DNA from 2 places in the Micromonospora sp. NPDC047740 genome. Region 2 is predicted to be linked to the other one. Evidence: predicted binding sites of a transcription regulator. Region 2 holds the regulator's gene; the other holds the start of a gene.
What was found. Region 2 encodes HrcA, which represses chaperone genes, less so after heat shock. Its sites were predicted from a motif close to GGTTNGCACNCTCNNNNNGAGNGTGCNAACC; they were not measured.

Region 1: groES (co-chaperone GroES) is a predicted target of HrcA. The motif match lies at 1,691-1,721, and genes of this name have one in related genera.

What each region holds. Positions count from the first base shown of each region.
Region 1 covers NZ_JBIDCT010000007.1:95,439-98,842, reverse strand. The annotation lists gene ybaK (Cys-tRNA(Pro) deacylase) at 1-146, opposite strand, end outside; gene ACGF4F_RS14885 (methyltransferase domain-containing protein) at 198-1,418, opposite strand; gene groES (co-chaperone GroES) at 1,855-2,169, shown strand; gene groL (chaperonin GroEL) at 2,240-3,404, shown strand, end outside.
Region 2 covers NZ_JBIDCT010000025.1:35,200-38,603, forward strand. The annotation lists gene dnaJ (molecular chaperone DnaJ) at 1-987, opposite strand, end outside; gene hrcA (heat-inducible transcriptional repressor HrcA) at 1,061-2,083, opposite strand; gene ACGF4F_RS32825 (DUF4870 domain-containing protein) at 2,343-2,999, shown strand; gene hemW (radical SAM family heme chaperone HemW) at 3,043-3,404, opposite strand, start outside.

The sequences.
Region 1 (3,404 bases), on a different contig from region 2:
AACACCCGCTCCGGCGGCACCCCGAGGGCCGCCGCGACCAGCGCGCCGTAGTTCGGCGCGTCCGGGGAGACCTGGTACGGGTGGGTGCTGTGGCTGATCTTGCGCTTCGTCAGCAGCGCTGTCGCCGGAGTGCCCTGTCCCGCCATGCCCGACAAGCTAACCCCGCCCGGCCCGGCGGGGCGAGTCGAAATCCGGGCTCAGCCCGGCACCGGCTGGCAGATCAGCACGGTCGGCGCGCCGCCCACCCGGGTGAGCATCAGGCTGGCCGCCGCCTTGCCGGCGAGCTTCAGGTCCCGGCGCAGCTGCTCCGGCTCCAGCGCCGAGCCACGCTTGAGGATCTCGACCCGGCCCACCCGGCGCTCGCGCAGCAGGGCGCGCAGCCGCTTCAGGGAGAACGGCAGCACGTCGGTGACCGTCAGGCAGCGGGCGTACGGGGTGGCCACCGGCGCGTCGGCGTACAGGTAGGCGATGCTCGGGTCGGCGAGGGTCGCGGACAGCTCCGCGGCCAGCTCGGCGACCAGGTGCGCGCGGACCACCGCCGGGTCGGGGTCGTACACGTACCGCCGGACCGCGCCCACCGGCGCCTCGGCGTCGCCGGAGCCGGTGAGCTGATGGCAGGGGGCCGTTCCGCTGCCGGCGCCGTTGTGCGGGGGCCCTTCCTCCAGCACGGTCGCGCGGCGGGGCACCTCGGCCAGCTCGCCGCACCAGAGGGCGGCCTCGACCAGGTCGCCGGCCACGCTGACCCACTCCGCCTCGGCGCCCGCCGGGATCAGCGCGTGGTCCAGCCCCGGGGCAACCTTCACCACGGTCCGCGGCACCCGTTCGGCCAGCCCGGTGACGAAATCCCAGGGCGGCGAGTAGGCGTTCGGGTCGAAGATCCGCCGCCCGGTGCCGGTCGCCCGTCGCGCCGGGTCGCAGAAGACCGCGTCCACCCGGGTCACGTCGAACGCCGTCGCGTCCCCGCATTCCACGGTGAACAGGTCGGCCAGCCCGGCCACCTCGGCGTTCGCGGCGGCCATCGCGGCGGTCACCGGATCGGCCTCCACCCCGTACACCCGGATGCCGGCGCGGGCGGCGGCGAGTGCGTCGGCGCCGAGACCGCACCCCAGGTCGGCGAGGGTGCGCACGCCGGCGGCGCGCAGCCGCGCGGCCCGCCGGTCGGCGACCACCCGGCGGGTGGCCTGCTCCAGCCCGGGGCGGGTGAGGAACATGCCGGCGGCCCCGGGCCCGAACTTGCCGACCGCTCGGCGGCGCAGCTCGGCCTGGGTGAGCGCGGCGGCGGCCAGCCCGGCCGGGAACCCCGCCGAGCGGAGCCGGGCCGCCGCGGCCAGCGGGTCGCCGCCGGCCACCTCGGCGGCCGCCGCGAGGGCGGCCGACCCCTCGGGGGTACGCAGCGCGGCGAGCTGGTCGAGATCCATCCGCCCATTCTCCCGGCCCTGGTCGGCGCCCGGTCGCCGACCTGGCGGGGGCCGGCGGGGCGGGATCCCGCGACGTCGCCGACGTGGCGGGTTTGGTGGGCCGGGACCCCGCCACCTCGCCGAGCCGGCGAGGGCGGCGTGCCGGGCCACCCGGAGGGCGGCGGTGGCGGCGACGAAGGGTTGCCAGCTCGCCGGGGGCGAAGGTGTGGGCGACACGGGGGCCATTGCGTTGGCACTCTCCTTGACGGAGTGCTAGCCGAGGAATAACCTGCGATTAGCACTCTCACCCTGAGGGTGCCAACGCCCGGGCCCTGGTGTCCGGGGGTTGAACGCCAGGCGGACCGGCACCCGCGACGACGGCCCCGCCCGGTGGCATGTGGCAGATTGACGCCGGTCGGCGTGCCGACCGGCAACGAAACCAGTACCCCAGGAGGGTATGCCCGTGACTACCGCGACCAAGGTTGCGATCAAGCCGCTCGAGGACCGGATCGTGGTCCAGGCGAACGAGGCTGAGACCACCACGGCGTCGGGCATCGTGATCCCCGACACCGCCAAGGAGAAGCCGCAGGAGGGCACCGTCCTCGCTGTCGGCCCGGGCCGGATCGACGACAAGGGCAACCGCGTTCCGATCGACGTGAAGGTCGGCGACACCGTCCTGTACTCGAAGTACGGCGGCACCGAGGTCAAGTACGCCGGCGAGGAGTACCTGGTGCTCTCCGCCCGCGACGTCCTCGCGGTCATCGAGAAGTAAGCAACCGATCAGTGTCGTTGCCCCGGTCCGGCTCGCCGGGCCGGGGCAGCGTCGCTTCGAAGGGATACCGATGGCGAAGATCCTCAGCTTCTCGGACGACGCCCGGCACCTGCTCGAGCACGGTGTCAACGCTCTCGCGGACGCGGTCAAGGTCACCCTCGGCCCGCGCGGGCGCAACGTCGTCCTGGACAAGAAGTTCGGTGCACCGACGATCACCAACGACGGCGTGACCATCGCCAAGGAGATCGAGCTCACCAACCCGTACGAGAACCTCGGCGCGCAGCTGGTCAAGGAGGTGGCGACCAAGACCAACGACGTCGCCGGCGACGGGACCACCACCGCGACCGTGCTGGCCCAGGCGATGGTCCGCGAGGGCCTGCGCAACGTCGCGGCCGGCGCCAACCCGGCCGGCCTCAAGCGGGGCATCGACGCGGCGGCGAACAAGGTCTCCGAGGCCCTGCTCGGCCGGGCCGTCGAGGTGGCCGACAAGGAGTCGATCGCGCACGTCGCGACGATCTCCGCACAGGACGCCACCATCGGCGAGCTGATCGCCGAGGCGATGGAGAAGGTCGGCCGCGACGGTGTCATCACCGTCGAGGAGGGCTCCGCGCTCACCACGGAGCTGGAGGTGACCGAGGGCCTCCAGTTCGACAAGGGCTTCATCTCGCCCAACTTCGTCACCGACGTGGAGGGGCAGGAGTCGGTCCTGGAGGACCCGTACATCCTGATCACCACCCAGAAGATCTCGGCGATCGAGGAGCTGCTGCCGCTGCTGGAGAAGGTCCTCCAGCAGAACAAGCCGCTGCTGATCATCGCCGAGGACGTCGAGGGCCAGGCGCTGTCCACCCTGGTGGTCAACGCGATCCGCAAGACCCTCAAGGTCTGCGCGGTGAAGGCTCCCGGCTTCGGCGACCGCCGCAAGGCGATGCTGCAGGACATGGCGATCCTGACCGGTGCCGAGCTGGTCGCCCCGGAGCTGGGCTACAAGCTCGACCAGGTCGGCGTGGAGGTGCTCGGCACCGCCCGCCGCGTGGTGGTCGACAAGGAGACCACCACCGTCGTCGACGGTGGTGGTCGGGCCTCCGAGGTCGCCGACCGGGTCGCCCAGATCCGCAAGGAGATCGAGGCCTCGGACTCCGAGTGGGACCGGGAGAAGCTGGCCGAGCGGCTGGCGAAGCTCTCCGGTGGCGTCGCGGTCATCAAGGCGGGCGCGGCCACCGAGGTCGAGATGAAGG
Region 2 (3,404 bases):
GTAGAGGTCGCCCCGGCCGGTGCCGCGCAGGTGCGGTACGCCCCGGGCGCGCAGCCGCAGCGTGCTGCCCGGCTGGGTGCCGGACTTGACGTCCACCGTCTCCTCGCTGTCCAGCGTCTTGATGGTCAGCCGGGTGCCGAGCGCGGCGGCGGTCATCGGCACGGTGACCCGGCAGTGCAGGTCGTCGCCCTTGCGGGAGTAGACGTCGTGCGGCCGCTCGTGGATCTCCACGTAGAGGTCGCCGGCGGTGCCGCCGCCGGGGCCGACCTCGCCCTGCTGGGCCAGCCGGATCCGCATGCCGTCCTCGACCCCGGCCGGGATCTTGACGGTGAGCGAGCGGCGGGTCCGCACCCGGCCGTCGCCGGCGCAGGTCGGGCAGGGGTGCGGGATGGTGGTGCCGTAGCCCTGGCAGACCGTGCACGGCCGGGCGGAGACCACCTGGCCGAGGAAGGTCCGCTGTACCGACTGCACCTCACCCCGGCCGCCGCACGCCTCGCAGGTGGCCAGGTGGGTGCCGGCCGCGGTGCCCGCGCCGGAACAGGTGGTGCAGAGCACCGCGGTGTCGACGGTGATCGGGGCCTCGACACCGAACGCGGTCTCGTGCAGGTCCAGCTCCAGCCGCAGGATCGCGTCGGCGCCCGGCCGGGTACGCGGGCGCGGCCCCCGGCTGCCGCCGGCCGCCCCACCGAAGAAGGCGTCCATGATGTCCTGGAACCCGACGAACGGCCCGGCGCCGCCCGGGCCGCCCGGACCCGCGCCCCCACCGCCGGGCGCGAGCGGGTCGCCGCCCAGGTCGACGATCTGCCGTTTCCGGTCGTCCGAGAGGACCTCGTACGCGGCGTTGATGTCCTTGAACTTCTCCTGTGCCTCCGGATCCGGATTGACGTCCGGATGGAACTGCCGCGCCAGCTTGCGGTAGGCGCGCTTGATCTCGTCGTCGGAGGCGTCCCGGCTCACGCCGAGAATGCCGTAGTAGTCCCTGGCCACTGCGTTCCGTGTCCTCATGTTCGTCTCGCGTTGCGCGGTCGTCGGCCACTTTCCGGCCGGCGGCCCTGACTGGTCAGTTCTGGGCCAGCAGATCGCCCACGTAGCGTGCCACGGCCCGCACTGTGGCGATGGTGCCGGGGTAGTCCATCCGGGTCGGTCCGAGCACGCCGAGTCCACCGACGATGGTGCTGCCGGGGCCGTAGCCGGTGCTGACCACGGAGGCGGCGCGCAGGTTGTCGATCTCGTTCTCGTCGCCGATCAGCACCCGGGTGGTGCTCGGCTCGGCCTCGCCGATGAGCTTGAGCAGCACGACCTCCTCCTCGAGCGCCTCGAGGATGGGGCGCAGCGAACCCTGGAAGTCCAGCAGACCACCGCGGGTGAGGTTGGCGGTGCCGGCCAGCGCGATGCGCTCCTCGTGCCGCTCGACCAGCGTCTCCAGCAGCACGCTGGAGAGCGTGGCCATGGCCGGGCGCAGCTGCGGCGAGGACTCGTCCACCAGCGCCTGGACCAGCGGCGGGGTGTCCGCCAGCAGGGTGCCGACCAGCTTCTCGTTGACCAGCCGGCGCAGGTCGGTGACGTCGTCGGCGGGGATCGGCCCGGGCAGCTCGACCAGCCGTTGCTCGACCCGCCCGGTGTCGGCGATCATGACCACCATCAGCCGGGTGGTGGAGATCGGCACCAGTTCCAGGTGGCGCACCTTGGAGCGGGCCAGGCTCGGGTACTGCACCACGGCGACCTGCCGGGTGAGCTGGGCCAGCAGCCGGACCGTGCGGTGCACCACGTCGTCCAGGTCGACCGCGCCGACCAGGAAGCGCTCGATGGCCCGGCGCTCGGCCGGGCTGAGCGGCTTGACCCGGGAGAGCCGGTCGACGAAGAGCCGGTAGCCGCGGTCGGTGGGCACCCGGCCGGCGCTGGTGTGCGGCTGCCGGATGTAGCCCTCCTCCTCCAGCACCGCCATGTCGTTGCGGACCGTGGCCGGGGAGACGCCCAACTGGTGCCGCTCGACCAGGGACTTGCTGCCCACAGGCTCCTGCGTGGCGACGTAGTCCTCGACGATCGCGCGCAGCACGGCGAGCTTGCGGTCGTCGAGACCCATCTCCCCACCTCCTGACGCGCCTCGGCCCGCCGGCGCGCGTCGCCACCCGATTGGATCAGCGGCACGCGGTGCCGACTGAGCGTCTGGCACTCGACTGTAGCGAGTGCCAGTCTACGTCGGCGTGCCCGCCGACGCGATGATCAGCGACGGACCCCCGGTGCGGACCGCCACGCAGTCACGCCCCCTGGGCCGAACAGCCGGACATCCCGGGCGATCTCCCCCTGGCGCGCCCTTGCCCACGGGACCTACCGTGACGTCCATGACTGAACCTCCTCGCCCTCCGGGAGCGGGGGACTCCGGCGCCCAGCCGCCGGAGGCGACCCCGCCGTCGGCACCGTTCGGCTCGTCGGCGGACGAGCCCCCCACCGCACCACTGTCCGGCGCACCGGCGGGGGGCGACTATCCCCCGCCCGGTGGCTATCCGCCGCCCTCCGGCGGCCAGCCGCCGTCGGGTGGCTACCCACCGCCGGGCGGATATCCTCCGCCGGGCGGATATCCTCCGCCGGGCGGCCACGCCGCGCCCGGCGCCGGCTACCCGACCGGCGGCGGCTACGGGCCGCCCGCCGGCTACGCCAACAACGAAGACAAGACCTGGGCCCTGGTCGCGCACTTCGGCGGCGCGGCGGCGATGTTCATCAGCGCCGGGGTGCTGGGTTGGCTCCCACCGCTGGTCTCGATGCTGGCCCGGGGCAACCAGTCCCCGACCGTGCGCCAGCACGCGGTCGCGGCGCTCAACTTCCAGCTGCTCTGGTCGATCGTGGGCCTGGTCGGCTGGATCCTGAGCTGCATCCTGATCGGCTTCCTCGGCGTCGGCGCGGCCGTCATCCTCGGGGTGGTGTTCGGCATCCTCGCCGGGGTCAAGGCCAACGAGGGCCAGCTCTACCAGTATCCGATGAGCCTCAGCCTGATCAAGTGACCCTGACCCGGCCGGCCTCCGGGTCGGCCGGGTCCGGCATCGCTCAGGGCAGCAGGTCGCGGACCACCGCGTCGGCCAGCAACCGGCCGCGCAGGGTCAGCACGGCCCGGCCGGCCGTGTACGCGTCGGGGGCCAGCAGGCCGTCGGCCAGCGCCCGCTCGGCGCCGGCCCGGCCGGCCGGGTCCAGCACGTCCAGCGGCAGGCCGGCGGCGAGCCGCAGCCGCAGCATCACGTCCTCCATGTGCGCCTCGTCCCGGGTGAGCACCTCCCGGGCCAGGCCGGGTGACTCCCCGGCGGCCAGGCGCTGCGCGTACGCGGTGGGGTGCTTGACGTTCCACCAGCGCACGCCGCCGACGTGGCTGTGCGCCCCCGGGCCGAGGCCCCACCAGTCGGCACCGGTCCAGT